DNA from 4 places in the Clostridium pasteurianum DSM 525 genome. Region 1 is predicted to be linked to each of the others. Evidence: riboswitches for the same ligand, from Rfam matches in the RefSeq annotation. Region 1 holds a riboswitch; each other region holds the start of a gene.
The links. A riboswitch is a leader RNA that binds a small molecule or an ion and turns the genes downstream of it on or off. The one in region 1 is predicted to bind S-adenosylmethionine.

Region 1 (7,647 bases):
TGATTATATAATAATTTTAGGGGATGAATTATACCATGGACCAAGAAATCCACTGCCGAAGGATTATAATCCTAAAGAAGTATCACAGATTTTAAATACATATAAAGATAAAATTATAGCTGTACGTGGAAATTGCGATAGTGAAGTTGATCAAATGGTACTGGAGTATCCTGTAATGGATACCTATTCTATATTTTTATATAACAATAGAAGATTGTTTTTAACTCACGGACATGTATATAATAGAGATAAATTACCTTATTTAAATAGCGGTGATGCTATAATATATGGTCATACTCATATACCTTTAGCTGAAAAGCAAAATGATATTTTTGTAATTAATCCGGGATCTATCAGCATGCCAAAAGAAGGTAATCCTAATTCCTATGGAATTCTAGACGATGACATTTTTAAAGTTAAGGATTTAGAGGGTAATACTATTAAAGAAATAAGTTTCAACAAATAATTAAATTAATTTAAATCTATGAATTAATTTAATATGAAAAATGATAAAAATATTGTATTATAATAATGGATGTTAATTTTTATAAACCTTAAGAAAAACTATAAAATATCCACATAATGGAATAATGAGGTGAACCAATGAGTATTTTAACAAAAAAAAATACAATACATACAAAATTAAAGGGTAGAGAGTTATTGAATAATCCTTTTTTAAATAAAGGAACTGCTTTTTCAAAAGAGGAAAGAAAAAAACTTGGATTGGAAGGATTATTGCCTATACAGGTTGAAACTATAGAAAAACAGGAAAAGAGATGCTATAAACAGTTTAAAGTAAAACCAGATAATTTTTCAAAGCATCTATTTTTAATGGATTTATATGACATAAACAGAACACTTTTTTACAAGGTAGTTACTTCTCATATAAAAGAGATGCTTCCTATAATATATACTCCTACTATAGGTACAGGAGTAAAAAAATATTGTGAAGAATTTAAGAGCCCAATGGATAGTTTTTATTTATCTATAGATGATAGAGAAAATATGGATAAGGCTTTTGATAATTTAAGTCTTAATGAGGATGATATTGAAGTAATGGTTATTACGGATTCTCAAGGTATTCTTGGGATTGGTGACTGGGGAGTAAATGGAATAGACATATCTATAGGTAAGCTTGCTGTTTATACTGCAGCAGCAGGAGTTGATCCATCTAAAGTACTGCCGGTAGTTTTAGATGTAGGAACAGATAATAAAGAACTTCTTGAAAGTGAATTTTATTTTGGAACTCCTCATGAGAGGATACAGGGTAGTAAATACTATGATTTTATAGACCAATTTGTAAAAACAGCATTAAAAAAATTCCCTAAGGTTCTAATACACTGGGAAGATTTTGGAAGAGAAAATGCACATAAAGTTCTGGAAAAATATAAAGATAATATTCTAACTTTTAATGATGATATTCAGGGTACTGGTGCTATGATAGTGTCTGCAGTTATGTCTATGAGTAAAGCCTCAGATACTCCTTTGAAAGAACAAAGGATAGTGATATTTGGAGCAGGAACAGCAGGTATAGGTATAGCAAATCAGATTTCTGCAGCTATGGAAAGAGAAGGATTATCAAAAGAGGAAGCTAGAAATAGATTTTGGTGTATTGATAGATATGGACTTCTTATTGAAGACATGAATACAGTAATAGATTTTCAAAAACCCTACGCAAGAAAGCGAAGTGAATTTTTAGAATTCAAAGATAAAAATGTGGAATTGCTTGATGTGGTTAAGATAGTAAAACCTACTATGCTCATAGGATGCTCTGGAGTATCTGGTGCTTTCAAGGAAGAAGTGATAAGGGAGATGGCTAAAGGAGTGGAAAGACCAGCTATAATGCCTATATCAAATCCAACAAATCTTGCAGAGGCAGTTCCAAAGGACTTGATAGAATGGACTGAAGGAAGAGGACTTGTAGTTACAGGCAGTCCCTTTGAACCTGTAGAATATAAGGGTACTACTTATAAAATAGGTCAGGCAAATAATGCTCTATTATTCCCAGGTCTTGGTTTTGGTGCTATGATAGCAAAACCTAAATATATAAGTGAAAGATTGCTTGAGGCATCATCAAAAGCTGTAGCTGAATTTGTGGATTTAAGTGAAAAGGGTGCTCCACTTCTACCAGAAGTTGAAAAACTCCATCAGGTTTCACAGGCTGTAGCTGTAAAAGTCATAGAAGCAGCTTTAGAAGAAGAAATTAATACTGTTGAAATTAAAGATGTAAAAAAAGCTGTCAGTGATGCAACTTGGTATCCGGAATATAAGGATGTATTGCCGGAGGATTAATATTTTCAGGTTTAATGATAAAATTTTAATAATTTAAGAAAAGACGAAACTTTTCTATATTTGTTCTTTGAACTTTATACTTTGATTCTTGTTTCGTCTTTTCTCACCACTATGGCTTAGAGGCAATAAATCTATATTGCTTTGTATTAACTAAACATATGACTTTATATTATAATCATCAGGAAGATGACTGGTATCATTTAAACACAATATAAGAGGATTCATATTATCATCAAAGTATAATCTGGTTATAGAAGTATTACCTAGACGAATTTTGTGATACATACTCATATTCCAGTTAAAGATACCTATCAAAGCTGCCTTTATGATACCTCCATGAGCAACTACTGCAATATTTTTATTCTTGTTTTCTTTAACGATTTCTAAAATGGCATCTGTGGCTCTTATACTGGCTTTCTTTAGGCTGCCATCTCCGCCGCAAAGAGGACCTGTAGTATCATCTATCAGCCAGAGCTTAAATAGTTCAGGGTAATTATTTTTTATATCTTTTACAGTTAAACCTTCCCATTCACCAAAATCTATTTCACGTAATTGTGGATAGATTATGGGGTGAAGATTCATATCCTCTGATATGATTTTTGCAGTTTTTAAAGCTCTCTTTAATGGACTACAATATATATAGTCAAAATTTTTTTTAAATCTGTTCTTTAAAAATTCTGCTTGTAATATACCCTCTTTTGACAAATCTATATCTTTACTTCCTTGAAATTTTCCTAAGGCATTCCATTCAGTTTCTCCGTGTCTTATTAGCATTATTGAAGTGCTCATTCAAAACCTCCATGTATTATTTGTTTTTATTAATTATCATAAGCATAAATCATATAATTAAATTGTCAAGCTTTAGAATTTTATATTTTAAGTTTAACATATAAAGTGAAGTTATAAAAATATATACATAATATAATACTGATAATGCTAAGTAAAATAAATTTAAATAAAATTCTATTAATAATTTTTGTAAAATCCATTGACAGTTATGTGAAAAATATATATCATATGAAATAAAGAAATTTAATAATTTTAATTTTTAATCTTATCAAGAGAGGTGGAGGGACTGGCCCTATGAAACCCGACAACCGGCATTTAATGGAAAATGTGGCGGTGTTAATTCCAGCAGAGGTTTTCTGAAAGATAAGAGAAGAAGTGAGTATGCGTTATTTACTGCTTTTCTTAGGAGAGGCAGTTTTTATTTTTGATTTTACACTTGGAAAATCTATATAAGATGTTTAGTCTATTTATAATATTAAATTTACGTTATTTACAGGTTAGGGGGCTTGCTATTTATGAAGTGCAGTATTAAAGATTTACTTGATAAAAAAATTGTGATACTTGATGGAGCAATGGGTACTTGTATTCAAAGCTTTAGACTGGAAGAAGAAGATTATAGAGGAAACCTTCAGTGTAATATAAATCAGAAGGGAAACAATGATATATTAAACATTACAAAACCAGAGATAATAAAAGAAATACATAGGCAATATTTTGAAGCTGGTGCGGATGTAGTTGAAACAAATACTTTTAATGGAACCAGCATCTCTCAAAGTGATTATGGTATGGAAGATAAAATATATGAGATAAATTTTAATGGAGCAAGGCTTGCAAGAGAAGTAGCTGATGATTTTAACAGCAAAGATCCTGAAAAACCTCGTTTTGTAGCTGGCTCTGTAGGACCTACAAATAGAACGGCTTCCCTTTCACCAGATGTAGAAAATCCAGGCTTTAGAAATGTAACTTTTGATGAACTTTCAAAGGCTTATGGAGATCAGATAGAAGGACTTATAGATGGTGGTGTGGATTTTATAATTATAGAAACTATATTTGATGCTCTAAATGCAAGAACTGCCATATTTGCTGCAAAAAATGCATTTGAAAAAAAGGGAATAAAACTTCCTATAATGATTTCAGGAACTATTGCAGATAAAAGCGGAAGAATTTTATCTGGGCAGACTCTTGAAGCTTTTGCAGAGACTATGAGAGATGAGGATGTACTCATTATAGGACTCAATTGTTCTTTTGGAGCAAAGGATCTTATTCCCTTTATAAGGCAGTTGTCAAAAACTCAAAATAAATATATAAGTTTTTATCCTAATGCAGGTCTGCCTAATTCCATGGGAGAATATGATGAACATCCTGACGATACTGCAGCATTTGTAAAAGAAATTGCAAGGGAAGGGCACATTAATATTGTAGGTGGCTGCTGTGGAACTACACCTGACCATATTAAAGCCATAAGTAAAGCCGTCAGCGATGTACAGCCGAGAAGAATTCCAGAACTTGAAATGGAAACTGTCTTTTGCGGTCTTGAAGCTCTAAAGATAAATAAATCAAATAATTTTGTAAATGTGGGAGAGAGAACAAATGTAGCCGGTTCTGCAAAATTTGCAAGACTTATAAGGGAAAAGAAATACGAAGAAGCACTAACGGTAGCTAAAAACCAAGTGGAAAATGGAGCACAGATTATAGATGTAAATTTTGATGATGCTCTTTTAGACGCTAAAACGGAAATGGACACATTTTTAAAACTTGTTGCCAGTGAACCGGAAATCTCAAGAGTACCAATAATGATAGATTCTTCAAAGTTTGAAGTGCTTGAAGCTGGACTTAAGGCAATTCAAGGTAAAGCTATAGTAAATTCCATAAGTCTAAAGGTAGGAGAAGAAGAATTTATAAGGCAGGCTCAATTGATTAAAAAATATGGAGCGGGAGCTGTAGTTATGGCCTTTGATGAAAAAGGTCAGGCAGATACTTATGAGAGAAGAATTTCCATATGTAAAAGAGCCTATGACATACTAGTAAATAAAGTAGGATTTTTACCTTGCAATGTTATCTTTGATCCTAATATTTTGGCCATTGCTACGGGAATAGAAGAACATAATAATTATGCAGTAGATTATATAAATACTACAAAGTGGATAAAGGAAAATCTTCCTTATGCAAAGGTGAGCGGAGGGGTAAGTAATTTATCCTTCTCTTTCAGGGGAAACAATGTTATAAGAGAAGCAATGCATTCAGTATTCCTGTATCATGCTATAAAAGCGGGTATGGATATGGGAATTGTAAACCCTGGAATGATTCAAATATATGATGAAATTGATAAGGATCTTCTTGAAAAAGTAGAAGCAGTAGTATTGAATAAAACACCAAATGCAGCAGAGGAACTGGTAGAATTTGCAGAAAATTATAAGGCTGCAGAGGGAAAAGAAAATGACAATAAACATTCCTGGAGAGATAAAGATTGCAAAGAAAGATTAACTCATGCTCTTGTAAAGGGGATAGTTGAGTATATTGATGAAGATGTAGAAGAATGCAGAGTTCAGCACCATAGAGCATTGGAAGTAATAGAAGGACCTTTAATGGATGGAATGAAAACTGTAGGTAAATTATTTGGAGAGGGAAAGATGTTTCTTCCTCAGGTAGTTAAAAGTGCTAGGGTTATGAAAAAAGCAGTGAGTTTTTTACTACCTTATATTGAAGAGGAAAAGAAAGAGGGAGGCAGCACCAGTGCGGGAAAAGTTGTCTTTGCTACGGTTAAAGGTGATGTACATGATATAGGTAAAAATATAGTATCAGTAGTTCTCTCCTGTAACAATTTTGAAGTGGTTGACCTTGGAGTAATGGTACCTGCAGAAACTATTTTGGAAACTGCAAAAAAGGAAAAGGCAGATATAATAGCACTTAGTGGGCTTATAACTCCATCCTTAGAAGAGATGGCAAATGTTGCTGAAGAAATGGAGCAGCAGGGCTTTAAAATACCTTTAATGGTAGGTGGAGCAACTACCTCTAAAACTCATACAGCATTAAAAATTGAAACACAGTATTCTAATGGAGTAGTTCATACTACAGATGCCTCAAAAGCAGTGGAAGCGGCAAAAAAATTAGTTGATCCAGAGAAGAGAGAAGCATATATAAAGGAAGTACAACAAGAATATAAAAATATAAGAGAAAATTATTCTAAAATAGATAGAAAGCTTGTAACTATAGAAGAAGCAAGAGAAAAGTCATTAAAACTTGACTGGAATAAGGATATTGTGGAAACTCCAAACTTTACTGGAATTAAAAAATTTCTCAACTTTCCAATAAAGGAGCTTAGAAAGTATATAGATTGGACATTTTTCTTCATTGCCTGGGATATGGGAATGATATATCCTAAAATTATGGAAGATCCTAAATATGGTGAAGAGGCAAAGAAACTTTACAAGGATGCTAATGATATGCTGGACATTTTAGAAAGAGAAAATATACTCACTGCTAATGCTGTTTTTGGAATTTTTCCTGCGAACTCCGTAGGAGATAATATTGAATTATATAGTGGTGATAAAGCTGAAACCTTTAATATGCTAAGACAGCAGGAGGTTTCAAAGAAAAATGTATATAGATGTCTTTCTGATTATGTAGCCCCTAAGGAAAGTGGAATAAAGGACTATATAGGTGGATTTATTGCTACGGCTGGTATAGGTGCAGCTGAATATGCAAACAGACTGAAAGAAAAAGGCGATGAATATGGAGCTGCCATGGTAAAAATTCTTGCAGACAGATTAGCAGAAGCTTTTTCTGAATATCTTCACATGGAAGTAAGAAAGAACTATTGGGGATATTCTCCTCATGAAAATATAGAAATTTCAAAGGTGCTGAAGGGCGATTACATGGGAATAAGACCAGCCTTTGGTTATCCATCCTTAAGAGATCATGCAGAAAAGACAAAGCTCTTTGATATTTTAGACCCAGAAAGGGAATTGGGAATAAATTTAACTGACAGCTATATGATGAATCCTGTAGCCAGTACCTGTGGACTTTATTTTGGAAATAAAGAGGCAAAATATTTTGATATAAACAAGATAGGCAAGGATCAGGTAGATGATTATGCAAAGAGAAATAATAAAGAATATAGAGAAATAGAAAGAGTATTAAATACAATATTGATTTATAAGTAAATGAGAATAAGCTTTAAAATAACCTTCAAAAGCAGGCTTGCTATGTGATTTAGGATATCCTTCATTTCATTAAGAAAAGCTAACCTTGGCTTAATTTGAAATTCTATGACTTTTAAACTCACTTCGTTTAAACAGTAAAAGTCACTTAACGAATTTCAAAGTCGCCAAGGTAAGTTTTTCTAATAATTTATTCGAGGATATCTCTACAATTCACATAGCAAGCCTATGAAGGTTATTTTAAGCTTTATTATTATGAATGTAAAGATAGCAATATTTAGGCGTACTATATAGGAACGGATAAAAAGGAGGGATTATTTCCCTCCTTACTATTTTACAGATTTTAGATATGTAATATCTACACAGTTTAAACCTGTTACAACTTCTAATTTTTTTAAGTTATTTT
Region 2 (7,647 bases), 1.1 Mb from region 1:
ATGATTAATTGTAAATCCTTAGATAATGGATTTATTGAGTTTAAGTGTGAAAATTGTGGTCATATAAAAAGAGTTGGATTTAGCTGTAAAAGTAGATTTTGTACCTCATGTGGTAAGAAAAAATCTGAAGAATGGTCTGATGAAATGGTGGCAAGACTTATTAACTCAAAGCATAGACATATGGTATTTACAATTCCACAGGAACTTAGAATATATTTTGCTAGGGATAGAAAACTATTATCATTATTACCTAAATGTTCAGCAAAAGCAATTATGAGCTGGTTTAGAGATTTAAATAAAAAAGAATGTTTTACACCAGGAATAATCTCAGTAATTCATACTTTTGGAAGAGACTTAAAATGGAATCCACATGTCCACTTAATTGTCACCGAAGGTGGTGCTGGAGAAATTACAATTTGGAGGAATACAAAACATATAAATTATACAGCACTAAGGAAAAGATGGCAAAAAATATTGTTAGACGAAATAGGAATTAATCTTAAAAGTGGAAAAAAAGAATTTAAAAAATTAAAAAATAAGCTATATAAAAGGTTAGAGAATGGATTTTATGTATATGGAAAAGGTGAAATAAAAACAGCAAAGCAAGCAGGAAAGTATGTTGGAAGATATACAGCAAGACCAGCTATCGCTGAATCAAGAATAATAAAGTATGATGGTAAAAAAGTAACTTTTCGTTATGAAAGACATGAAGATGGTGAAGAAGTTGTAGAGGAAATAGATGTTATTGATTTTATAGGTAGAGTAATAAGACACATACCAGAAAAGAATTTTAAGATGATAAGATATTATGGAATATATGCTAAAAACACAAGACATAAAAATAAATTTTTTAAGTTGGTAAATGAAAAAGTTGCTGAGTTCAAAAGAAAAATTAATAATTGGCAAACAAGAATACTTCTTACATTTGGAGTGAATCCATTAAAATGTGAAAAGTGTGGAATACAGATGAAATTTCATGATATATACTATAAAAATGTAAGTGTAAGAGAAAAATTTAAAGAGAAAATAATAGGTGAAAACAAAAGAAAAATTGAAGAGATAATGTACAATTATGGTGTGATTAAGGGGATAATTCGTGATAAAATAGAGCCATTATATGTATAAAGGAAGGTAGTTATTATGGCTAAAAAGAATAAAAAAATAAAAGATAAACAAAGGGCAAAATATAAAGCTAAATTGAAAGAAAATTTAATTGAAGAAGACGGAGTCTTATATATATGTACAGAATGTGGAGTGGAAGAATATATACCAAGGGATGTAGTTGAGATGTTTGATGAAATAGATGATGAAAATGTAATTGAACCTCCTACATTTAGTTGCGAGAAATGCGGAGCTATAATGAGACCAAGAAAATATGACGGAGTTCATGGTATAACTTATGAGTATTAAAATGCGGAGCATCAATATGCTTCGCAAAGGTTTTAGCTTTATAAAAATATTATGAAATAGATATGCTAAGAAATGGGTCTAATTAAAGGGCTTCGCCCAAAAGAAGTTGAGCGAAGCGAAATAACGCGGCTGTGGCCGCTTTTTTAACATCTATATTGACTACTTATAGTTACTGTGATACTATAACAATGCGGTTTAAATTGAATTATATATTAGATTTTGACTCTTATCGAGAGAGGTGGAGGGAAATGGCCCTATGAAGCCCGGCAACCAGTGTGATAATTTCACATACGGTGCCAATTCCTGCAGATAATATACTGCAAGATAAGAGAGATTTGTAAAAATAGTCTCTTCTTATTTAAGAAGAGGCTTTATTTTATATTAAGGGGGAAATTCAATTGAGAAAATTATTCACTTCTGAATCGGTAACTGAAGGACATCCAGATAAAATATGTGATCAAATATCTGATGGCGTATTAGATGCTATTTTAGCTCAGGATCCATATGGCAGAGTTGCTTGTGAGACTACAGTTACTACCGGTATAGTAAATGTAATGGGAGAAATATCAACAAAATGTTATGTTGATATACCTAAAGTTGTAAGAGAAACAATAAAAGAAATAGGTTATACTAGAGCAAAGTTTGGATTTGATTGCGATACGTGTGCAGTGGTTACATCAATCGATGAACAATCTGCAGATATAGCTCAAGGTGTAGATGAAGCTTTAGAATCAAGAAAAGGAGAAATGGATAAGCTAGAAGCAGTAGGTGCAGGAGATCAAGGTATGATGTTTGGTTTTGCAACAAATGAGACTCCAGAATACATGCCTATGCCAATAGCTTTAGCTCATAAGCTTTCAAGAAAATTAACTGAAGTTAGGAAAAATGGGAAATTAAGTTATTTAAGACCGGATGGGAAAACACAGGTTACAGTTGAGTATGAAGACAACAAGCCAGTTAGAATAGATGCTATTGTTATATCAACTCAACATAGTCCAGAAGTTTCACAGGAACAAATAGAGAAAGATCTAATTGAAAATGTTGTAAAACCTGTTGTACCTGCTGAACTTTTAGATGATAGCACAAAATATTTTATTAATCCTACTGGAAGATTTGTTGTAGGAGGACCGCAAGGAGACTCAGGTCTTACTGGAAGAAAAATAATAGTAGATACTTATGGTGGATATGGTAGACACGGTGGTGGAGCTTTTTCAGGAAAAGATCCAACAAAAGTTGATAGATCAGGAGCTTATGCTAGCAGATGGGTTGCTAAAAATTTAGTGGCAGCTGGTGTTGCAGATAAGCTTGAAATACAGCTTGCTTATGCAATAGGGGTTGCAAAACCTGTATCAATTTCTATTGATACTTTTGGAACAGGAAAGATTTCAGAAGATAAAATTGTTGAAATTGTTGAAAAAGTATTTGACTTAAGACCAGGTGCAATAATAAGAGATTTAGATTTAAGAAGACCAATATATAAGCAAGTAGCAGCTTATGGTCATTTTGGCAGAACTGATATTGATGTGCCTTGGGAAAAGCTTAGCAAAGTAGATGAAATAAAAAAATATTTATAATTATACAAAAGCTGTGTTGTAATGCATTATACTATATATTACAACACAGCTTTTGCTTATAGCATTAAATATTTTGTAATAGACATATAGTATGATATAATTTTTATGAATAATAATGTTACAATACTGTATAATATGTTTTAAGAGAAAATACCTATTTATTAAATTAATTTATAAAAATGATATATTATAAAGGAGTTATTAATACTAGGAGAGATTTTATGTCCGAATTAAACTGCGTTGTGGAAGATATAGTTTTTAAAAATGAAGAAAATGGTTATGTTGTAGCTCATGTTAGAGAAAAAGATATAAGGCATACAATAGTGGGATTCATACCTTATATTACAGAAGGAAAATCGTTAAAGGTTCAAGGAGAATGGGTGAATCATCCTAATTTTGGTAATCAATTAAAAGTTACCGGTTATGAGGAAATACTTCCAGATTCTAAACTGGGAATAGAGAGATATTTATCTTCTGGAGTAATAACAGGAATTGGACCTGTGACAGCAAAAAAAATAGTTGATAAATTCGGTGATAAAACTCTTGAAATATTAGATAAAGATATAAATAGACTTAGTGAAATAGAGGGTATAGGGCAAAAAAAAATAAAAATTATACAGGAATCCTATTCATCACAAAGAGAAATAAGAAATATAATGGTTTTCTTACAGACCTATGGAATAACATCTAATCAATGCATAAAAATATATAAAAAATATGGCTCAGAATCTATAAAAGTTGTTAAAGAAAATCCCTATGTATTAATAGAAGATATAACTGGAATTGGTTTTAAAAGTGCAGATAAAATTGCAAGAAGTTTAGGTGTAGAAGATGATTCTCCTTTTAGAATACAAAGTGGAATAAATTATATCATAAATGAATTTTGTGCCAAAGGTAATACTTACATGCCTATAGAAAAATTAATTAAAGAATCTATGGATATGCTTTTAAAAGAAAAATCATATATAGAAAAAAATATATACGAAGCTACCTTAGAACAAAAGATAAAGATTGAAATAATTAATGATGAGAATTGTGTATTTACTATGCCCTATTACTATTGTGAGTTAGGTGTTACTAAAAAAATAATAACCCTGGGAACTGGTAAATATGATAACATTGAAATTAATATAGATGATGAAATACAAGAATTTCAGAAATTGAATTCCATAAATTTTGCCCCTACACAGAAAGAAGCTATAAGGGGGGCTTTTCAAAATGGAATTGAGGTAATTACTGGCGGCCCTGGTACAGGAAAAACTACTATTATAAATTGTATAACTCATATCTTTGAAAGGGCGTCACTAAAAGTATTTATGGCGGCACCTACTGGGAGAGCTGCGAAGAGAATGTCAGAAGCCTCAGGAAAAGAAGCAAAGACAATTCATAGATTATTAGAGCTTGGCGTTGGAAATGACGAACAAATGAAAATTTTTAACAGGGAAGAATGTCCTTTAGAATGTGATGTAATAATAGTTGATGAAGCATCTATGATTGATATCGTTTTAATGAATAATCTTCTTAAAGCTGTTGGATTAGGTACAAGACTTATAATTGTAGGAGATGTGGATCAGCTGCCTTCTGTTGGACCTGGTAATGTTCTAAAAGATATAATAGAAAGTGGAATTGTAAAGGTAGTAAGGTTAAAAGATATATTTAGGCAGGCTAAAGAAAGCATGATTATAGTAAATGCACATAAAATTAATAATGGAGAAATGCCGATTTTAAATAAAAAAGATAAAGATTTTTATTTTATAAATAGAGAAAAAAATGAAAATATACTTGATACAATTATAGAACTAGTATATAAAAGACTGCCTAAATTTAATTCCAAATGGAATAACAAATATCATATTCAAGTACTATCACCAATGCGAAAAGGTATTTTAGGGATAGTAAATTTAAATGAAAGTATTCAGCAAATTTTAAATCCTAAGGAAGACACTAAAAAAGAACTTAAATTTAGAGATATGATATTTAGAACTGGTGATAAGGTAATGCAGACTAAAAATAATTATACATTAAAGTGGACTAGAGTTGGAGGCTCAGGAGAAAAGGACGGAGAAGGGATATTTAATGGCGATGTAGGATTTATAGAAGATATTGACGATAGAAATAACCTTATTGTTATATTTGATAATGAGAGAAAAGTTATCTATGAGAATATGTATTTGGATGAATTAGATCTTGCTTATGCTATTACGATACATAAAAGTCAGGGAAGTGAATTTCCAGTAGTAATAATCCCAATATTTATGGGACCACCCTTGCTTATGAATAGAAATTTACTATATACAGCTATAACTAGAGCTAAAAAGTTAGTAGTGCTTGTAGGTAGTCAAAAAGCAATGCAATTTATGATAAATAATAATAAAAGTTTTAATAGATACTCTGGACTAAAATGGAGAATTATGGATATAATGAATTGAAGCTATAATTATAATAAAGTTAATGGAATTTTAATTCAGTTTAAATATATATATTTTGCATATTATATATAAGAGTAGAGGAGGTCTACAATGAATATTAATGGTTTAGATAGCTTAAGTATAGAAGAGATAAAGACTAGTAATATTATTTTGAGTTGGAGCCTTGAAAAAAAAATATTTTTGAGTGTTGTTGCACCTCCTTATAATAGTAATCTTATATTTGTTAAAACGATAATGCAATATATAAGTATGGGTAAAAAAGTGCTATATATAACTGGAGAATGTGAAAGGGATATTCAAATAATTAGGTATTTTAAATATAATACTAAATTTACACAATATACATATCTTAAAAATAGTGTGGATAGTTCAAATTTACCTTTGATTTTTTGCAATTATAAAAAAGCTATATTAATTAAGGACAGATTTGACTTAGTAATTTATGATGATATTAGGAGTTATCCATTATACTCAAAATACGAAATAATAGATATTATGAATAAATGCTGTAATAAATATGGAAAGCTTATATCTTATTCTATTGATGATATTTTTAATAAGGGAAAAGCAATACTTTTACCTGTTAAATATAATAAAAGACCTTTGGTTGAGCCAAGAATTATAACTACAAGAATTGATATAAATAAAGATATGCCTTTTGTTGTATACGAATATATAAAATGGTCAATAAATATAGGTAGAAGAATAACCATAATGTTACCTGATAATATAAGTATATTTAATGTTACATCTTATGTATTTAAATATTGTGAAACGCTTACTCATAATATAATGTATTATTCTAAATATGAAGACAATGTAAATAAAATAAATGAGATTCATAAATTCAATCAAGGTATAATTATAACAAATGATTTTGATAGTGTTTCCATAGATAATAGTAGCATGAATATCATAGTTTTGTTTGCTGATAATAGTGAATTTGATTATAAAAAATTAGTGTATTTTTGTGGTAGAACAGGAGAAGGAGATATAGGAGATAGAGGAGAAGTAATATTTTTAGCTAGAGAAGAAAGCTATGAAATTGAAAAGGCTAAATCTATAACTAGAAATTTTAATAAAAAAGCATGGGAAGATGGATTATTGAGTTTATAAAATACCTATTAGATTGTGTATTAAGTGTTTTGTATTGTAGAGAATATAAGTGTATAGAATGCGGAAACTATGTGGAAGAATCTAGTATATGCAATGAATGCAGCAAAAAAATTAAGTTTTGTAAGGAATTTATAAGGATTAAAAAGAATAATAATGAAGTGATTTGCTATAGTGTATCTTATTATTCTAATCTTATGGTTAAATTGATTTTAAGACTTAAATATAAAAGCGACTTTGTATGTGCAGATATAATATCCAGTTTTATGATTAAAGTAATACAGGAAAATCACATTAAATTTGACAGTATTACTTTTATACCTATGACTAGAAAGGCTCTGAGAAAAAGAGGATACAATCAAAGTAGAATTTTAGCAAAGATTATAAGTGATAAGCTTAATGTAGAATTAATTGATTGCCTTAAAAAAGTAAGAGAAACAAAAGATCAAATAGGTCTAGATGGAAATTCTAGATGGGAAAATTTATTTTTGTCCTTCAAAATAAAAAATTCTAATAAAATACTAGGTAAGAATATTTTAATTATTGATGATGTTATAACCACGGGAGCTACATCTTATTATTGTGCTGAAGAATTGCTTAACAATGGAGCTAAAAAAGTTAAGGTCTTGACTGCAGCTAAAACTAGTATATAATATTAAGTATTGAATTAGGTTTGTGGTTGAAAATCGATGCCAGTCGCAGGCGAAACGATCCACGTAAGTTAGACAAAGTTTAATGAGCATGGTGCGGTTTAGAAGTAAGTCCTGCCGTGAAAGCGAGAGAGCAATTAGTGAGAGGTTAATTCCGGGTAGCAAAAGTTCCAGCAGGCGAGTGTGGGGTCAAAAACCAGGTCAGCTAATTTAATATCGCACTAATGGTGCTGTTTGGCAGTCTTTTTTAAGGCTGCCAATTGTATTTTAAAATAAAAATTCCCTACCTATTCCCGACCTAGACAGCTATAAGATAAAATAAATTAACTAGAAGGTACGTTGATTTTATAGTTCTCTAATATTTTCTTTGTATTTTCCTTGTTGATATGTGTATAAATTTTATGAGTAATTTCAAAACCTTTTTTATGACCTACTATAGCCTGGGTAATTGACTCAGGAACACCCACCACT
Region 3 (7,647 bases), 120 kb from region 1:
TATTCTGCAAGTAAACTTGGAATTAAAGCAACTATTGTTATGCCAGAAACTACGCCTTTAATAAAAGTACAGGCTACTAAAAGTTATGGTGTTGATGTAGTTCTTAAAGGACAGATATATGATGAGGCTTATGAAGAAGCTAAGAGATTAGAAAGAGAAAATGGATATACTTTTATACATCCTTTTGATGATTTAGATGTTATGGCTGGACAGGGAACTATAGCTCTTGAAATAATAGATGAATTAAAAGATGTAGATGCTATTTTAGTACCAATAGGTGGCGGCGGATTGATAAGTGGTATATCCGTAGCAGCAAAAGCTTTAAATCCTAATATAAAAGTCATAGGAGTTCAATCAGATGGGGCAAGTGCGATGAAGGTGTCTTTTGATACGGGTATATTAACTGCATCAGATAAAGTTGATACTATTGCAGATGGAGCGGCAGTAAAACAGCCAGGAGATAAAACTTTTGAGGTAGTTAAAAAATATGTAGATGAAATTGTAACTGTAAGTGATGCAGAACTTATAGAAGCTGCCTTTGTACTTTTAGAAAAACATAAGCTTGTAGCAGAAGCTACTGGAGTTATGTCCTTAGCTGCTTTAAAGAGATTGAATTTTAAAGGTAAAAAAGTAGTTTCACTAATAAGCGGAGGAAATATAGATGTAGTAACTATAGCTTCAATGCTTAATAATGGATTATTGTCTAGAGGAAGAATATTCTGTTTTTCAGTTAAATTACAGGATTCTCCAGGACAATTATTAAATATTTCAGAAATATTGGCAAAACAAAAAGCAAATGTAATAAAATTAGATCATAATCAATTTAAAGCTATTGACAGATTAAAAGATGTTATGCTTGAAGTTACTGTAGAAACTAATGGACATGAGCATATACAGGAAATAGTAAAAGCTTTAAATGAAGCAGGATATGATGTTTATAAAGTTTATTAATATTAAAAAATATGTTGACATTATAAATAAAAATGTATATCATATTGATTAAGGAAAATTTAATAGATACGAATATTGTTCTTATCAAGAGAGATGGAGGGACTGGCCCAATGAAATCCAACAACCGGCATTTATATTTAAATGTGACGGTGTTAATTCCAGCAGAAATTTTTTCTGAAAGATAAGAAAAGAAGCCAATAGTATTATTTGCTGCTTTTCTTATGAAAAGCAGCTTTTTATGTTGCAAAAATAAGATCAAAATTATGATAAAAATAAGTTAAATTGTTTATTATAAAAATTCAATATATAAGCTCTTATCAAGAGTGGTGGAGGGATAGGCCCGATGAAACCCGGCAACATTCAACTACAGTTGAAAATGTGCTAATTCCTACAGAATTTTCTGAAAGATAAGAGGCGATTTTATAGCCTCTCATCTTTTAGAGGCTTATTTTTATTATCAATAGTATTATTCTGTTTATAAATTCTATTTAGTCAGTTTTGTATTTTCATCTAATATTTATAATATAGATTAAATTTGAGAAATTATATGTTTTACCGGGGAGGGATTTTTATGTCAGAAAATTGTAGGAGATTAGAAACAATTATGGTTCAGGGTTCTAGGGAGAAAGAAGATATAAAAGGTGCTATAAGCACACCAATATATCAGAGTGCAACTTTTAAGCACCATGGATTGAATGAGAGTACGGGATATGATTATTCAAGATCAGAAAATCCAACAAGGGAGGAACTTGAAAATACAATTGCAAAACTTGAAGGTGGGAAGGCTGGATTTGCTTTTTCAACGGGTATGGCAGCTATAGATGCAGTTATAAGACTTTTTATACCTAAAGACCATATAATTGTATCGGAAGATTTATATGGTGGAACCTATAGATTATTTGAAGAAATATACAGAAGATATGGTATTGAAACTACTTATGTAGATACAACAGATATAAAAAAAGTTGAAGAATCCATAAAGAAAAATACTAAGGCTATTTTTATAGAGACACCTTCAAATCCTATGATGAGAATAACGGATATAAGTAAAATAACATCCCTTGCTAAAGCATTTAAAATATTAACTATAGTAGATAATACATTTTTGAGTCCATATTTTCAAAGACCACTTCTATTGGGAGCGGATATAGTAATTCACAGTGGAACCAAGTTTCTAGGAGGACATAATGACACTCTTGCAGGAATCATAGTGGCAAATAAATTTATTGAGGAAATTAAATTTATGCAGGTATCTACTGGAGCAGTGTTGTCCCCCTTTGATAGTTGGCTTATATTAAGAGGGATAAAAACTCTGGCTATAAGATTAGAAAAACAGCAGAAGAATGCAATAAAAATATCTAAATGGCTTAGTGAATGCAAAAGGGTTAAAAAGGTTTATTATCCAGGACTTAAAGCTCATAAGGGGTATGATATATCAGTAAAACAGACTACTGGTTTTGGATCAATGATATCTTTTGAGGTAAATGAAAGAGAAATTATTGAGAAATCACTTAAGAAATTTCAAACTATATATTTTGCAGAAAGTCTCGGCGGTGTTGAAAGTCTCATAACTTATCCTTATATTCAGACCCATGCCTCAATACCAGAGGATATAAGAAACAGAATAGGAATTAAAGATACACTTTTAAGACTGTCTGTGGGAATCGAAAATGTTAAGGATTTAATAGAAGATCTTGATAGATCATTAAATTTATAATTTAGGTAAAGGAGATAGAAAAATGGATTTTGGAACTAAACTTATTCACAATGGGAATGAAATAGATAAGACCACAGGAGCTTTAAGTATACCTATATATCATGCTTCAACTTTTCATCAATTTGATATAGATAATTTTGGTAAATATGATTATTCAAGATCAGGTAATCCTACAAGAGAAGCTCTTGAAAATACTATAGCTGCTTTGGAAGAAGGGGATAGTGGTTTTGCATTTTCTTCTGGAATGGCTGCCATATCTTCTGTATTGTCTATTTTTTCTGCTGGAGATCATATTTTAGTTTGCAGAGATGTTTATGGTGGTACCTACAGGGTAACTTCTTCATTTTTTAAAAAATTTAATGTGGAAACAACTTTTATAGATGCTACTAACATTGGAGAAATTAAAGAGAGAATAAAAAACAATACTAAGGCTATATTTCTTGAATCGCCTTCTAATCCACTTTTAAAAATAACTGATTTTAGAGCAGTTATAGAAGTTGCTAGAAAAAATAACATCGTAGTTATCGTAGATAATACTTTTATGTCTCCATATCTTCAAAATCCTATTAAATTGGGAGCAGATGTTGTGGTACATAGTGCTACAAAGTTTATTGGAGGACATAGTGATGTTATAAGTGGACTTGTGGTAGTAAAAGGCAAGGAACTTTCAGATAAAGTGAAGTTTGTACAGAATTCCTTTGGTGCTGTTCTTGGACCACAGGATTGCTGGCTGCTTTTAAGAGGACTTAAAACGCTTAAAGTGAGATTGGACTATCAGCAGAAAAGTGCACTTAAATTAGCAAAATGGCTTAGAGAACAGGAAGAAGTAGCTAAAGTTTATTATCCTGGACTGCTAGAACATCCAGGTAGTGAACTTCATCTGTCACAAGCTAAAGGTGGTGGAGCAGTTTTATCTTTTGAAACTAAAGATGATGAAACAGCTAAAAGGTTTATGAGAAAGGTAAAACTTGCAGCAGTAGCAGTGAGCCTTGGAGGGGTGGAAACTATAGTTTCCTATCCAGCTAAGATGTCACATGCTGCTGTCCCAAAGGAAGAGAGGGAAAGTCTTGGAATAAAGGATAGCCTTATAAGAGTTTCTTTAGGTCTTGAGGAAACAGAGGATATTATAAAAGATTTTAAAAATGCACTTTCTATATAATATATAAAATAGAATCATTATGCTGTATAAAATATTCAGTGTGATGATTTTCCTTTTATCATAGAGAATTTTGAATTTATTTAGTTTAAATATTCACATATGTCGTAAAAATGAATTTTATAGACTGGTAAAAAGTCATTATAATAATTTGTTAAGAGTTATTATTGTATAAAAAAGTCTTTCACAAGGAGATGAGCTCTAGTTATCTCCTTGTTTCTTAGAATAACTTGCAGAAGTTGAGAATAAAATGCAGAACTTCCATTTGACATTATATTTAGCTATTATGCTATAATAAATTAAATAATATAAAACTTTAGGAGGATATAATGAGTAAGTTACAGGAAATACTAGATTATAATAAACTTTTCGTAGAAAATAAAGAGTATGTTAAGTACATAACATCTAAAAATCCAAATAAGAAGTTAGTAATTTTATCATGTATGGATACTAGATTAACAGAACTTCTTCCAAAGGCATTAAATCTTAAAAATGGTGATGCTAAGTTCATTAAGAATGCTGGTGCTTCTATAATGCATCCCTTTGGAAGTATAATAAGAAGTATTATAGTAGCTGTTTATGAATTTAAAGCGGATGAAGTGTTAGTAATTGGACATCATGGTTGTGGTATGAGTAACTTAAATGGAGACGAAGTTTTAGAAAAAATAGTGCAAAGAGGTATCTCTAAAGAGGTTATAGAAACTCTATGTAATGCAGGAATTGATATAAAAAAATGGCTACATGGTTTTGATTCAGTAGAAGAATCTATTAAAGAGAGTGTGGAATTAATAAAAAGTCATCCACTAATACCTAAAGACATAGTGGTACATGGTTTAGTGATAGATCCAGAAACAGGGAAATTAGAAGTTGTTGTTAATGGATATGAATAGCTCTATATAGAGTATTTTTTATACACAAATATAAAAGTGGTATTTATATTAAAAAATATTATTTATCCTAAAAAAGTATACAAAGAATTATTTCAAAAATAAAAAAGTATTAGTAGTGATTAAATGTATCATAACGCAATCTGAGTTATGATGCATTTTTATTTAAAATTATTTTTCTATATATTATTAATCATAATGAAGGCTCCTTCAAACTATAATATATTATTCAGCAGTTAATGAATATTAAAATATATAATTATACAAGGAGGTCATTATTATGGTTAATATATTGAAGGTTAATGATAAAATTGAAATTTTGAAGGCATTTCTCAGTATTATTATTGCAGAGGGAATAGGAATATTAAGTGTATATGTAGGAAATGCAGATTCTAAAATATATGAAGCTTTAGAAAAGCCTGTAATAGCGCCTACAAGCTATATTTTTATAATAGTGTGGCCTATTTTATATTTACTAATTGGATTAGCGGCTTATAGAATATGGGAATGGAAGAAACAAGATAGATATGAAAATGGAACTTTAAAGCTGTATAGTTTTCAACTTTTTCTAAATTTTTTATGGCCTATACTATTCTTCAGATTTAGATTATATGGACTTGCATTCGTTGAATTATTAGTACTCATCATATTTATATTATTAACTACTTTTCATTTTTTTAGACAGGATAGATTGTCAGGATTTCTTATGATACCCTATATAATATGTAATTCTTTTGCAGCAGTTTTAAATTTTGCACTATGGTTTTTAAACTGTTAAATTAAAAGTAATGAATTTTAAACATATTATTTTTATATTTATTTTATATGGAAATATTAAATGATAAAATTTATAATAAATATATAATTGATAAAGTTATTCTGTCATATAATTAAAATAAAAAGATATTTTGATTAAAAATTAGCAAATAGGGTAATGAATTTTATTAGTAGGAATTATTATATTTACATGTAAAATATATAAGATACTTAAGAAAAATGGGGAGGATAAAATTTTGAAGGATGAAATATTAAGGCTTTTAAAAGAAAATACAGAGGGATTTATATCAGGGCAGGAAATTAGTGAAAGATTTGGGGTTAGTCGTACTTCTATATGGAAATACATAAATCAATTAAAATTAGAAGGATATGAAATTGAATCAGTATCAAAAAGAGGTTATAAATTAATAAAATGTCCAGATTTACTGACTTATGAAGAAATTCAAGAGGAGTTGCATACTGAATTTATAGGAAGAAAAATAATACATTTAAATAGTATCGATTCTACTAATTCCAAAGCTAAAGATATAGCGCTAGAATTAGAAGAAGATGGGGTTGTAATAATAGCAGAAGAACAGACCAGGGGAAAAGGAAGATTAGGAAGAAATTTTATATCTCCAAGGGAAAAAGGAATATGGATGTCAATAATTTTAAAGCCTGATATAAATCCACTTAAGGTATCTCTAGTAACACAAATAGCCGCAGCAGCTATAAATAAGGCATTTAGAGAAATGAAAATAGAAACTTTTATAAAATGGCCTAATGATATACTTTTAAATAGAAAGAAAATTTGTGGTATACTTACTGAAATGAATGCAGAATTGACAAAAGTGAATTTTATAGTTATAGGTATAGGTATCAATGCAAATCTTGATGAAGATGATTTTTCAGAAGAAATTAGAGAAACCGCTACTTCTATAAAAATAGAGATAGATAAAAAAATAAGCCGAAAAAAAGTAGTAGGAAAAATATTGAATAATTTTGAACCTTTATATAAGGATTTTATAGAAGAGGATAATATAGAAGAAGCTATGAAGATTTGTAGAGAAAATTCCATTTTAATAGGAAATGAAGTGAGAGTTATTAGAAAAGATGAATCCATAAAAGCTCATGTGATTGATATAAATAAAAATGGAGAATTAGTGGTAGAGTATGAAACTGGTCAGGTAGAAAATTTAATATCTGGAGAAATATCTATAAGGGGTTTAAAAAGTTATGTCTAAAAGCCAGTAATTACTGGCTTTTAAGTTTGTTTTCTATATATTCTGAAAGTCTATTTTCCCAGCTTGGAAGCTCTAGGTCAAAACAATTTTTAATGAGAGATATGTTTAAAGAAGAATTTTTAGGCCTAGTAGCAGTATTTCTTAAAAAGTTCTCAGGTATTTCTAGTATACTTCTTTCTATACCAGCATAGTTGAAAATTTTTTTTACCCAAGCTGATTTAGTTGTACTTAATGGATTGCCGCAGTTATATATTCCGTATAAATCGGAGTGAAGCATTTTTTCAATTACCCTGCATAAGTCCTCTACGTATGTGGGGTTTCCCATTTCTGTACTGCATACGAACATAGACACATTACTATTATTCAGTACCTTTTGTACAAAGCAATTTTCTTCTCCGAATATCCATCCGGTTCTTATAATGAAATATTTTTTGCAGAGAGTTCTAATAAGTTTTTCTCCAGCGAGTTTTGTTTTACCATATATATTTACCGGATGGCACTTATCTGTTTCAAAGTAAGGGGAATCTTTATCTCCATCATAAACGTAGGAAGTAGATAAATAAATTATAGGAATATTTAGTATGCTGCAAGGATAGGCAGCATTTAAGGTGCCTATGGTATTTATAGTGTAGGCTAGAGATTCATCGCCTTCACAAATATCAATATTGTTCATGGAATCAAGATGAATTAAGAGATCAGGATTGCTGTCAGTTATTTTTTTGTAAGTTGAATTTTTATCAGATATGTCTAATTCATCACGATTAAAGCTATCTATTTCTATATCTTTAGTATTTTTAAACCTATTTTTGATATATTTTGCTAAAGAATTTTCAGCTCCTGTAATCAGGATTTTCATAATAGAACTACCTCCTTGAATAATGCAGTCATAATAAATTTATATGCAGTAAAAAGTTAAAATAGTTCTATTGATTAAAT
Region 4 (7,647 bases), 930 kb from region 1:
AAAATTTTTAGTTAACGATTTTGGACTTTTCCCATCAAAGCAATATATAATTGATGACACACCAGAAAAGTATAGAAAAGATATAGAAGGATATTTTAAAGAATTAAATTATGATATAGAAGCAGAAGTTGCATTTTCTAGTGACGGATATCAAATACACAATGAAATAAAAAATACTGATTTTCATGGATATCCATTAATTTTAGGAAGTTCTTGGGAAAAAAAGGTAGCTCAAGAAACTAAAGCTCATTACCTATCAATTTCATGGCCTATTCAAGAAAGACTTGTAATAAACGGTTCTTACGTAGGTTATGGCGGTGGACTTAAACTTTTAGAGGATATTTATTCAGTGGTTCTTACTAGATTTAATTAAAGTTATTTCACAATGATATAAAAATATAAAGAATATGTTTTAAAATTGAGGGGGGGAGTATTAATATGGCAAATGAAGAATTAAAATTTGATACATTAAAAATAAGGGGAGCCTACAATTCCGCTGAACATAATTATGCAGCTTCTGTACCTATTTATGAAACTGCTGCTTTTGACCTTGGAAGCGCTGAAAGGGCAGGAAATCTATTTTCATTTTCTGAACTAGGCTTTATATACAGTAGAGTAGGAAATCCTACTACTAATGTTTTAGAACAAAGAGTAGCAGCACTAGATGGAGCTGCTGGTGCTGTAGCTGTAGGATCTGGAATGGCAGCAGTAACTTATGCATTATTTAATGTAGCTGAAAATGGAGGAAGAATACTTACAACACCATATCTTTATGGAGGAACTATCGATAGCTTTAAAAAGATATACCCTAAATTTGGAGTTGGAATAGATAAGTCAGAGAATTTTCATAATCCTGAAGAACTTCCTAAAGATATAAAACCAGATACAAAAGCAATATTTGTAGAGAGTATTAGTAATCCTAATGCCGTTGTAGCTGACTTAGAGGCATTGGCTAAAGTTGCTCATGATCATGATATACCACTCATAGTTGATAATACTTTTGCAACCCCTTATCTCCTTAATCCTATAAAATATGGTGCGGATATTGTTATATATTCGGCTACTAAGGCTTTAGGAGGACATGGAAATTCAATTGCGGGTCTTATTTTGGAAAGTGGTAAATTTAATTGGGGAAATGGTAAATTTCCACAATTTTCTGAAGAACTAGATTATACTTTAAGAGATTCAGAAGGTAAATCGAGAACTTTTTTAGAAGTATTTCCTGAAGCTCCTTTTACTTGGAGAGTAAGAAAAAACTATCTTGCATATTTTGGTGCTGCTCTTAGTCCATTCAATGCTTATTTGACATTAATAGGAATAGAAACTCTTTCAGAGAGAATTCAAAAACAAGTTGAAAATACTAAGAAAATAATTGATTATTTAGAAGATAACGATAAGGTTGAATGGATTAAACATCCATTTGCTAAAGACAATCCATATAAGGAACTTGCAGAAAAATATGTGCCCAAAGGTGCTGGATCAATTTTTAGTTTTGGATTTAAAGGCACAGATGAGCAAATTAATAAATTTTTAAATACGATAAAACTGTTTAATTATCATACCAATGTTGGGGATGTAAGATCTCTTATTATTAACTCACCAAAGACTACTCATGGTGAGCTTACAAGAGAAGAACAGGAATTTTCAGATATAGCTCCAAATACAGTTAGAATATCTGTAGGATTAGAAGATCCTCAGGATCTTATTGCTGATTTGGATCAAGCATTTGAGGCAGCTTCAAAAAATAATTAAGTCAGTATGCTAGTCTATTTTAAATCCTACTGCGTCAACAGAACCCTCAGATAGTTCACTATCTTCGGAACCTGTTTCCTTGTTGGATTGAAAATATACGTCGCATCTTTGACTTGTTATTTATTTTCAGATGCCTAAAAAGCATTTGAATAATGTTTTGAGTATGCTTTCACAAGGAGATGGTTTAATGTCGTACAAAGTTGCTATTGCCACTTCTGATGGTAAACATGTCAATCAGCATTTTGGTAAAGCTACACAATTTGCAATCTATCAGGTTGAAAATAAAAGATTTAATTTATTAGAAATTAGAGAAAATAATCCTTCTTGTGGTGATAATGGTCATCAGGAAAATGCTATATATGATAGCATAAATCTTTTATTGGATTGTAAAATAGTTCTTATAAGTATGATTGGTGTGGGACCAGATCAGATACTGTTTGATAAAGGAATACTCAGCTATGAAACTTCTGATTCCATAAATGATGCTTTAGAATATGTTTCTTCTAATATTGAAGGAAAGTATTTTTAGTATAGATATTTTCCGAGTAAATAAATTTGTATTATAAGAATAGAGGTGCTGTAAGATGTCATATAAGATAGCGGTTGCCAGTAGTGACGGTAAAGATATAGATCAACATTTTGGAAGGGCTGAGCAGTTTTTTGTATATGAAGTAGAAGATAATAATAATTTTAAATTTGTAGAATTGAGAAGAGCTACAGATTTTCATAGTGAATATGAGGATCATGTAACTAAATTGAAGAATACCATAAGAGGACTAAATGGATGTAAAATTGTATTAGTTACACAAATAGGTGATGGTGCTTCAAGAATATTGAGAAGTAATGGAATAGAAGCTTTTGACGTAGAAGATTCTATAGAAAATGCTTTACCTAAATTAATTAAGTATTATTCTACTATTAATCCACAACAAAATTATTAAATCAATATCAATAGAATATTCAATTTGGTTGATTAGGTATACTAAAGGCTAAGTTTAATTTTTAAGATTAAATTTTAGCCTTTTGTTATTTTAATAAGTTAGAAGTATAAGTCTTGCTAAATAGAATTTAATGATGGGGTGGTATGTATATGACAACAAGCATACTAAAAAAGATACAAAATATAGCTAATGAAGAGGTGTTTTTTTTCAAAGATTATAATGGAAAAAACATATATACAAAAGTTTGGTATCCACCGAAAAAAGATAATATAAAGGGAATTATTCAAATAGCACATGGACTAGGGGAAACTGCTGAGTATTACGAGGAATTTGCAAATTTTTTTAGAAAAGATGGATATGCTATATATCTTAATGAAGCATTGGGACATGGCAGAACAGCAGGTGATATTCATGATTTAAACTATAAATGTAATGCGGGGGATGCAGGAACAGATGGATTAAATCACATGGTTGAAGATTTGAAAATATTAACAGATAATATTAAAGATAAATATCCTGATAAGAAGATATTTCTTATAGGTCATAGTTTAGGATCTGTAATATCACAAATTTATGCTTATAAATATGGTTATGGTATAAATGGAATTATATGCACTGGAGCAATAAGTGAATTAGATGAAAAAAGATTTGAGTATTTGCTACAAATAGCTAGAAGAGAAATGGAAAAACGTGGGAGACTAGAACCTTCAGTAGATATATTTAATGCCCTATTTGGAAATCTAAATGACAAATTTAAGCCAGCCAGAACTGAATTTGACTGGATAACCAGTGATAAAAAATTGCTTAAAGAATCATTAGAATCTCCTTATGCAAATATATCCTTTAATGTTGGTTTTTATTTTGATTTTATTAATGCATTGAAAGATAGAAGTGAAAAAAATAATATTAAAAATATTCCAAAGGATTTGCCTGTATTTTTCCTATCGGGCAGTGATGATCCATTTATTGATAATGGTAAGGGGATTAAAGAATTATTCAATATTTATAAAGAGCAAGGATTAAAAGATATATCTTTTAATCTATATGAGGGAAAAAGACACAGTATACTGAGAGAAACTAATAGATATCTAGTTTTTAAGGATATACTTGATTGGATTAATATACACTGAATTTAAAGTTGAGAATAAATTAAAATATTTAAACTTTAGGGGGAGAAGATTATGTCAATTAATTTAAAACTATCTGCAGTACCCACAAGAGAAAATCGTTTGGGATCTGTAACAGGTTATAGTGGTGATCTTCACGATATTGTCAGCAAATCAAAATGTGGAAGCTTAAAGAATAGGGACAGATGCTTTAGTCAATCCAGTTCCTGTAATGCTGGTTGTGCACTGAGTCAACTTTCAGGTATAAGAGATGTAGCAATAATAAATCATGCTCCTTCTGGATGTACAGCTAATGCCCCAAGATCAGAAGTTACTAATAGACAACTAGCTGCTAAAAGGGGAGTTACAAATGCTACAGTTTTTGTAGGAACAGATATGAGTGAAAAGGATACGGTGTTTGGCGGCGCAAGCAGCCTTAGTGATATAGTAAAAGAAACCTATAATAGATATAAGCCAAAAGCAATTTTTATAGGTACATCCTGCCTGACAGGTATTATAGGAGAAGATGTTGACAGTGTTGTGGAAGAACTTAAAAAGGAAATACCAGTACCTATAGCAGCAGTACATTGTGAAGGATTCAGATCAAGAATCTGGGCAACGGGTTTTGATGCTTCAGATCATGCTGTACTTACAAGTATTGTTAAACCGCCAGAAAAGAAAGTTAGCGTAATAAATTTTAAAAACTTTTATGAAAGTGCCAGAGAGGAAATAATTAGTATATTTTCAAATTTTGGTGTTAAGCCTCTATTTTTGTATAGAAATTCCACAGTTGAAGAGCTTTCTCACTTGTCAGAATCCTTGGCAACAGTAAGTATATGTGGTGTGCTGGGATCTTATCTTGGAAATGGCCTGGAAGAAAAATATGGAGTTCCTTTTGTAAAAACTATAAATCCATTGGGAGTTGCCGGTTTTGAAACCTGGCTTAGAGGTATAGGAAAGGTTATAAATAAGGAAGCAGAAGTTGAAGCCTATATAGAGAGAGAAAGGGCTATATACTTACCTAAAATAGAAGAAGTAAAGAAGGAACTTAAAGGTTTAAGAGCAGTACTTGGAATGGGACCTGGTTATACTTATGAGGTATCCCGCGTGCTTCAGGAATTAGGTATGGAAGTAGTATGGGCAGCATCCTGGCATCATGATAAGAAGCATGATAATGGAGAACTTCCAGCAGCACTTAAATACTTAGATGAGAATTCACCTTACAATTTTAAAGTAAGTGTAGCAGACCAGCAAAATTATGAAATACTTAATATACTAAATGAATATAAACCTGATATATATTTTTCACGTCATCCGGGAACTACAGTATGGGCAATAAAACAGGGTGCATCTGCACTATGCGTTAATGATGAGTATATGATATTTGGGTATAAAGGAACCTTGGATTTTGCATATACAGTACTTGATACAATAAGAAACAGAAGTTTTGAAAAAAATCTAGCAGCTAGAGTTAAATTACCTTATACAGATTGGTGGTATAATCAGGATAATTCACTGTTTATGAAAAAAGAAGCAAAATAAGTATAATTTAACGAGGTAAAGGCTACTGAATATATATTCAGTAGCCTTTATATTCATACAGAGTAATTTTGCTAATATATTTTTAATTCATTGACAAAATCCTATTTATATGTTAAAAATATATTAAGTAAGTTTTAGTGTGATTAAATACCTACTTTTCTTATATGTTTAGTAGACGACGTTGCAATAATAATTAAGATAATTCGCTATAAAGTAATACTAAATTGATCTCATCAAGAGAAGCAGAAGGACTGGCCTGATGAAGCTTCGGCAACCTTCATATGTATTTTTTAGAAAGGTGCCAAATCCTGCAGTTGAATGGTAACGATAGATGAGGGAGGTTATATGAGTTAAAATACCTCTTTCATCCATATATTGGATAGGGAGGTTTTTATTATGTGTTGAGTGACTAGGAGGATAATGAATTATTTGAAAAAATTATATTTTTAGGGGGAAAATATTTTGGAAGGTACAAATAATGTAAGTAGATTGTATAAAAAGAAAAATCCTGTTTCTCAAGCAAATTTAGAAAAAATAGTGCAATTATTAAGTGAAATAAAATATGGTTCAGTAACACTAGTTGTTCAAGATGGAGTCCTTATACAAATTGAAACAAATGAAAAAATAAGACTTAAATAAAGTTAATGTTAATTATTGAAAAAATCATTTAGTTTATAGAAATTGAAATTATTTTATATAATTATTTACAATATTAAACAATTTATAAAGCTCAAACTACTATTGTATTAAATTCATAATAATTTTATAATACGAAGCAAGATTTCCTATAAAACCTATAAAATAAATATGTATAATATAAAGTATATTGCTTTAAATGATTTTTTTTAATTATAAAGATATTTAATATTTATATATAAATTTAATTTAGAAGGTGATTGAAAATGACAAGATTATTTACATCCGAATCTGTTACTGAGGGACATCCAGATAAAATATGCGATCAAATATCTGATGCAGTATTAGATGCACTTATAGAAAAGGATAAGAACTCAAGAGTTGCTTGTGAAACTGTGGTAACAACTGGTTTAGTATTACTTGTTGGGGAGATATCAACAAAGGCTTATGTAGATATTCCTAAAATAGTTAGAAAAACTATTGCAGAAATAGGATATGATCGTGCAAAATATGGATTTGATGCTAGTACCTGCTCAGTAATAACCTCACTTGATGAACAGTCAGCAGATATAGCTCAGGGGGTAGATGAAGCATTAGAAGCTAGACAGGGAGAAAAAGACGATATTGAAGCTATAGGAGCAGGTGATCAGGGAATGATGTTTGGATTTGCAATCAATGAAACGCCAGAATATCTTCCATTGCCAATAGATTTAGCACATAAATTGTCAAAGAAATTAACTGATGTTAGAAAGGATGGAACTTTGAAGTATTTGAGGCCAGATGGAAAAGTTCAGGTTACTATCCAATATGATGATGGTGATAAACCTATAGGAGTTCATACTATTGTGGTTTCTACTCAGCATAGTCCTGATGTAAGTCGTGAGCAAATAGAAGAGGATATAAAGAAATATGTGATAAAGGCAGTAGTTCCATCAGAATTTATAAATGAAAATACAAAATATTTAATAAACCCTACAGGTAGATTTGTAATTGGCGGACCTCAAGGTGACTCTGGTTTAACAGGAAGAAAAATTATAGTTGATACCTATGGTGGTTATGGTAGACATGGAGGTGGAGCTTTTTCGGGGAAAGATCCTACAAAAGTAGATAGATCAGGAGCTTATGCAGCTAGATGGGTTGCAAAGAATTTAGTGGCAGCAGGAGTGGCAGATAAAGTTGAAATAGAATTAGCTTATGCTATAGGTGTTGCAAGACCAGTATCAATTACGGCAGATACCTTTGGTACAGGCAAAATAAAAGAAGAAAAAATAGTAGAAATAATAAAAAAAGTATTTGATTTAAGGCCAGCTGCTATTATAAGAGATCTTAACTTAAGACGACCAATATACAGACAAACAGCAGCGTATGGACATTTTGGAAGAACAGACGTAGATTTACCTTGGGAGCAACTTGATAAAGTTAATGAGATAAAAAAATATATATAATAATCATTAAAATTAATTTGGTAGATTGGTTTTTTACCAGTATCTTTGTAGAGGTAATTTATGAACTAAATTCTTATATTTCTAAAAACACTATGAAATTATATCATTAAATTCTCATAGTGTTTTTATTATTTAGGTATTTAAAAATAAAACTAGTATGCCAATTGTTTATTTTAATATAAAATTTTTAGCGTTTAATAGTATTTTTTACATGCTGCATAAATT

Region 2: another riboswitch for S-adenosylmethionine. It lies ahead of metK (methionine adenosyltransferase); the one in region 1 lies ahead of metH (methionine synthase).
Region 3: another riboswitch for S-adenosylmethionine. It lies ahead of CLPA_RS12815 (trans-sulfuration enzyme family protein); the one in region 1 lies ahead of metH (methionine synthase).
Region 4: another riboswitch for S-adenosylmethionine. It lies ahead of CLPA_RS20595 (YezD family protein); the one in region 1 lies ahead of metH (methionine synthase).

The regions. Positions count from the first base shown of each region.
Region 1 covers NZ_CP009268.1:2,683,209-2,690,855, reverse strand. The annotation lists gene yfcE (phosphodiesterase) at 1-466, shown strand, start outside; gene CLPA_RS12195 (NAD-dependent malic enzyme) at 604-2,292, shown strand; gene CLPA_RS12190 (histidine phosphatase family protein) at 2,443-3,081, opposite strand; SAM riboswitch class I at 3,344-3,451, shown strand; gene metH (methionine synthase) at 3,597-7,244, shown strand; gene CLPA_RS12180 (coiled-coil domain-containing protein) at 7,571-7,647, opposite strand, start outside.
Region 2 covers NZ_CP009268.1:3,808,907-3,816,553, reverse strand. The annotation lists gene CLPA_RS17245 (IS91 family transposase) at 1-1,125, shown strand, start outside; gene CLPA_RS17240 (SIR2 family protein) at 1,141-1,410, shown strand; SAM riboswitch class I at 1,634-1,741, shown strand; gene metK (methionine adenosyltransferase) at 1,809-2,984, shown strand; gene recD2 (SF1B family DNA helicase RecD2) at 3,206-5,413, shown strand; gene CLPA_RS17225 (hypothetical protein) at 5,504-6,529, shown strand; gene CLPA_RS17220 (ComF family protein) at 6,502-7,179, shown strand; gene CLPA_RS21275 (hypothetical protein) at 7,500-7,647, opposite strand, start outside.
Region 3 covers NZ_CP009268.1:2,807,628-2,815,274, reverse strand. The annotation lists gene ilvA (threonine ammonia-lyase) at 1-951, shown strand, start outside; SAM riboswitch class I at 1,030-1,139, shown strand; SAM riboswitch class I at 1,263-1,365, shown strand; gene CLPA_RS12815 (trans-sulfuration enzyme family protein) at 1,523-2,668, shown strand; gene CLPA_RS12810 (trans-sulfuration enzyme family protein) at 2,691-3,827, shown strand; gene CLPA_RS12805 (beta-class carbonic anhydrase) at 4,154-4,714, shown strand; gene CLPA_RS12800 (TspO/MBR family protein) at 4,992-5,489, shown strand; gene CLPA_RS12795 (biotin--[acetyl-CoA-carboxylase] ligase) at 5,725-6,711, shown strand; gene CLPA_RS12790 (SDR family oxidoreductase) at 6,722-7,567, opposite strand.
Region 4 covers NZ_CP009268.1:3,610,008-3,617,654, reverse strand. The annotation lists gene CLPA_RS16300 (nitrogenase component 1) at 1-373, shown strand, start outside; gene CLPA_RS16295 (O-acetylhomoserine aminocarboxypropyltransferase/cysteine synthase family protein) at 439-1,752, shown strand; gene CLPA_RS16290 (NifB/NifX family molybdenum-iron cluster-binding protein) at 1,940-2,281, shown strand; gene CLPA_RS16285 (NifB/NifX family molybdenum-iron cluster-binding protein) at 2,337-2,693, shown strand; gene CLPA_RS16280 (alpha/beta fold hydrolase) at 2,843-3,823, shown strand; gene CLPA_RS16275 (nitrogenase component 1) at 3,875-5,341, shown strand; SAM riboswitch class I at 5,569-5,679, shown strand; gene CLPA_RS20595 (YezD family protein) at 5,804-5,980, shown strand; gene metK (methionine adenosyltransferase) at 6,244-7,422, shown strand.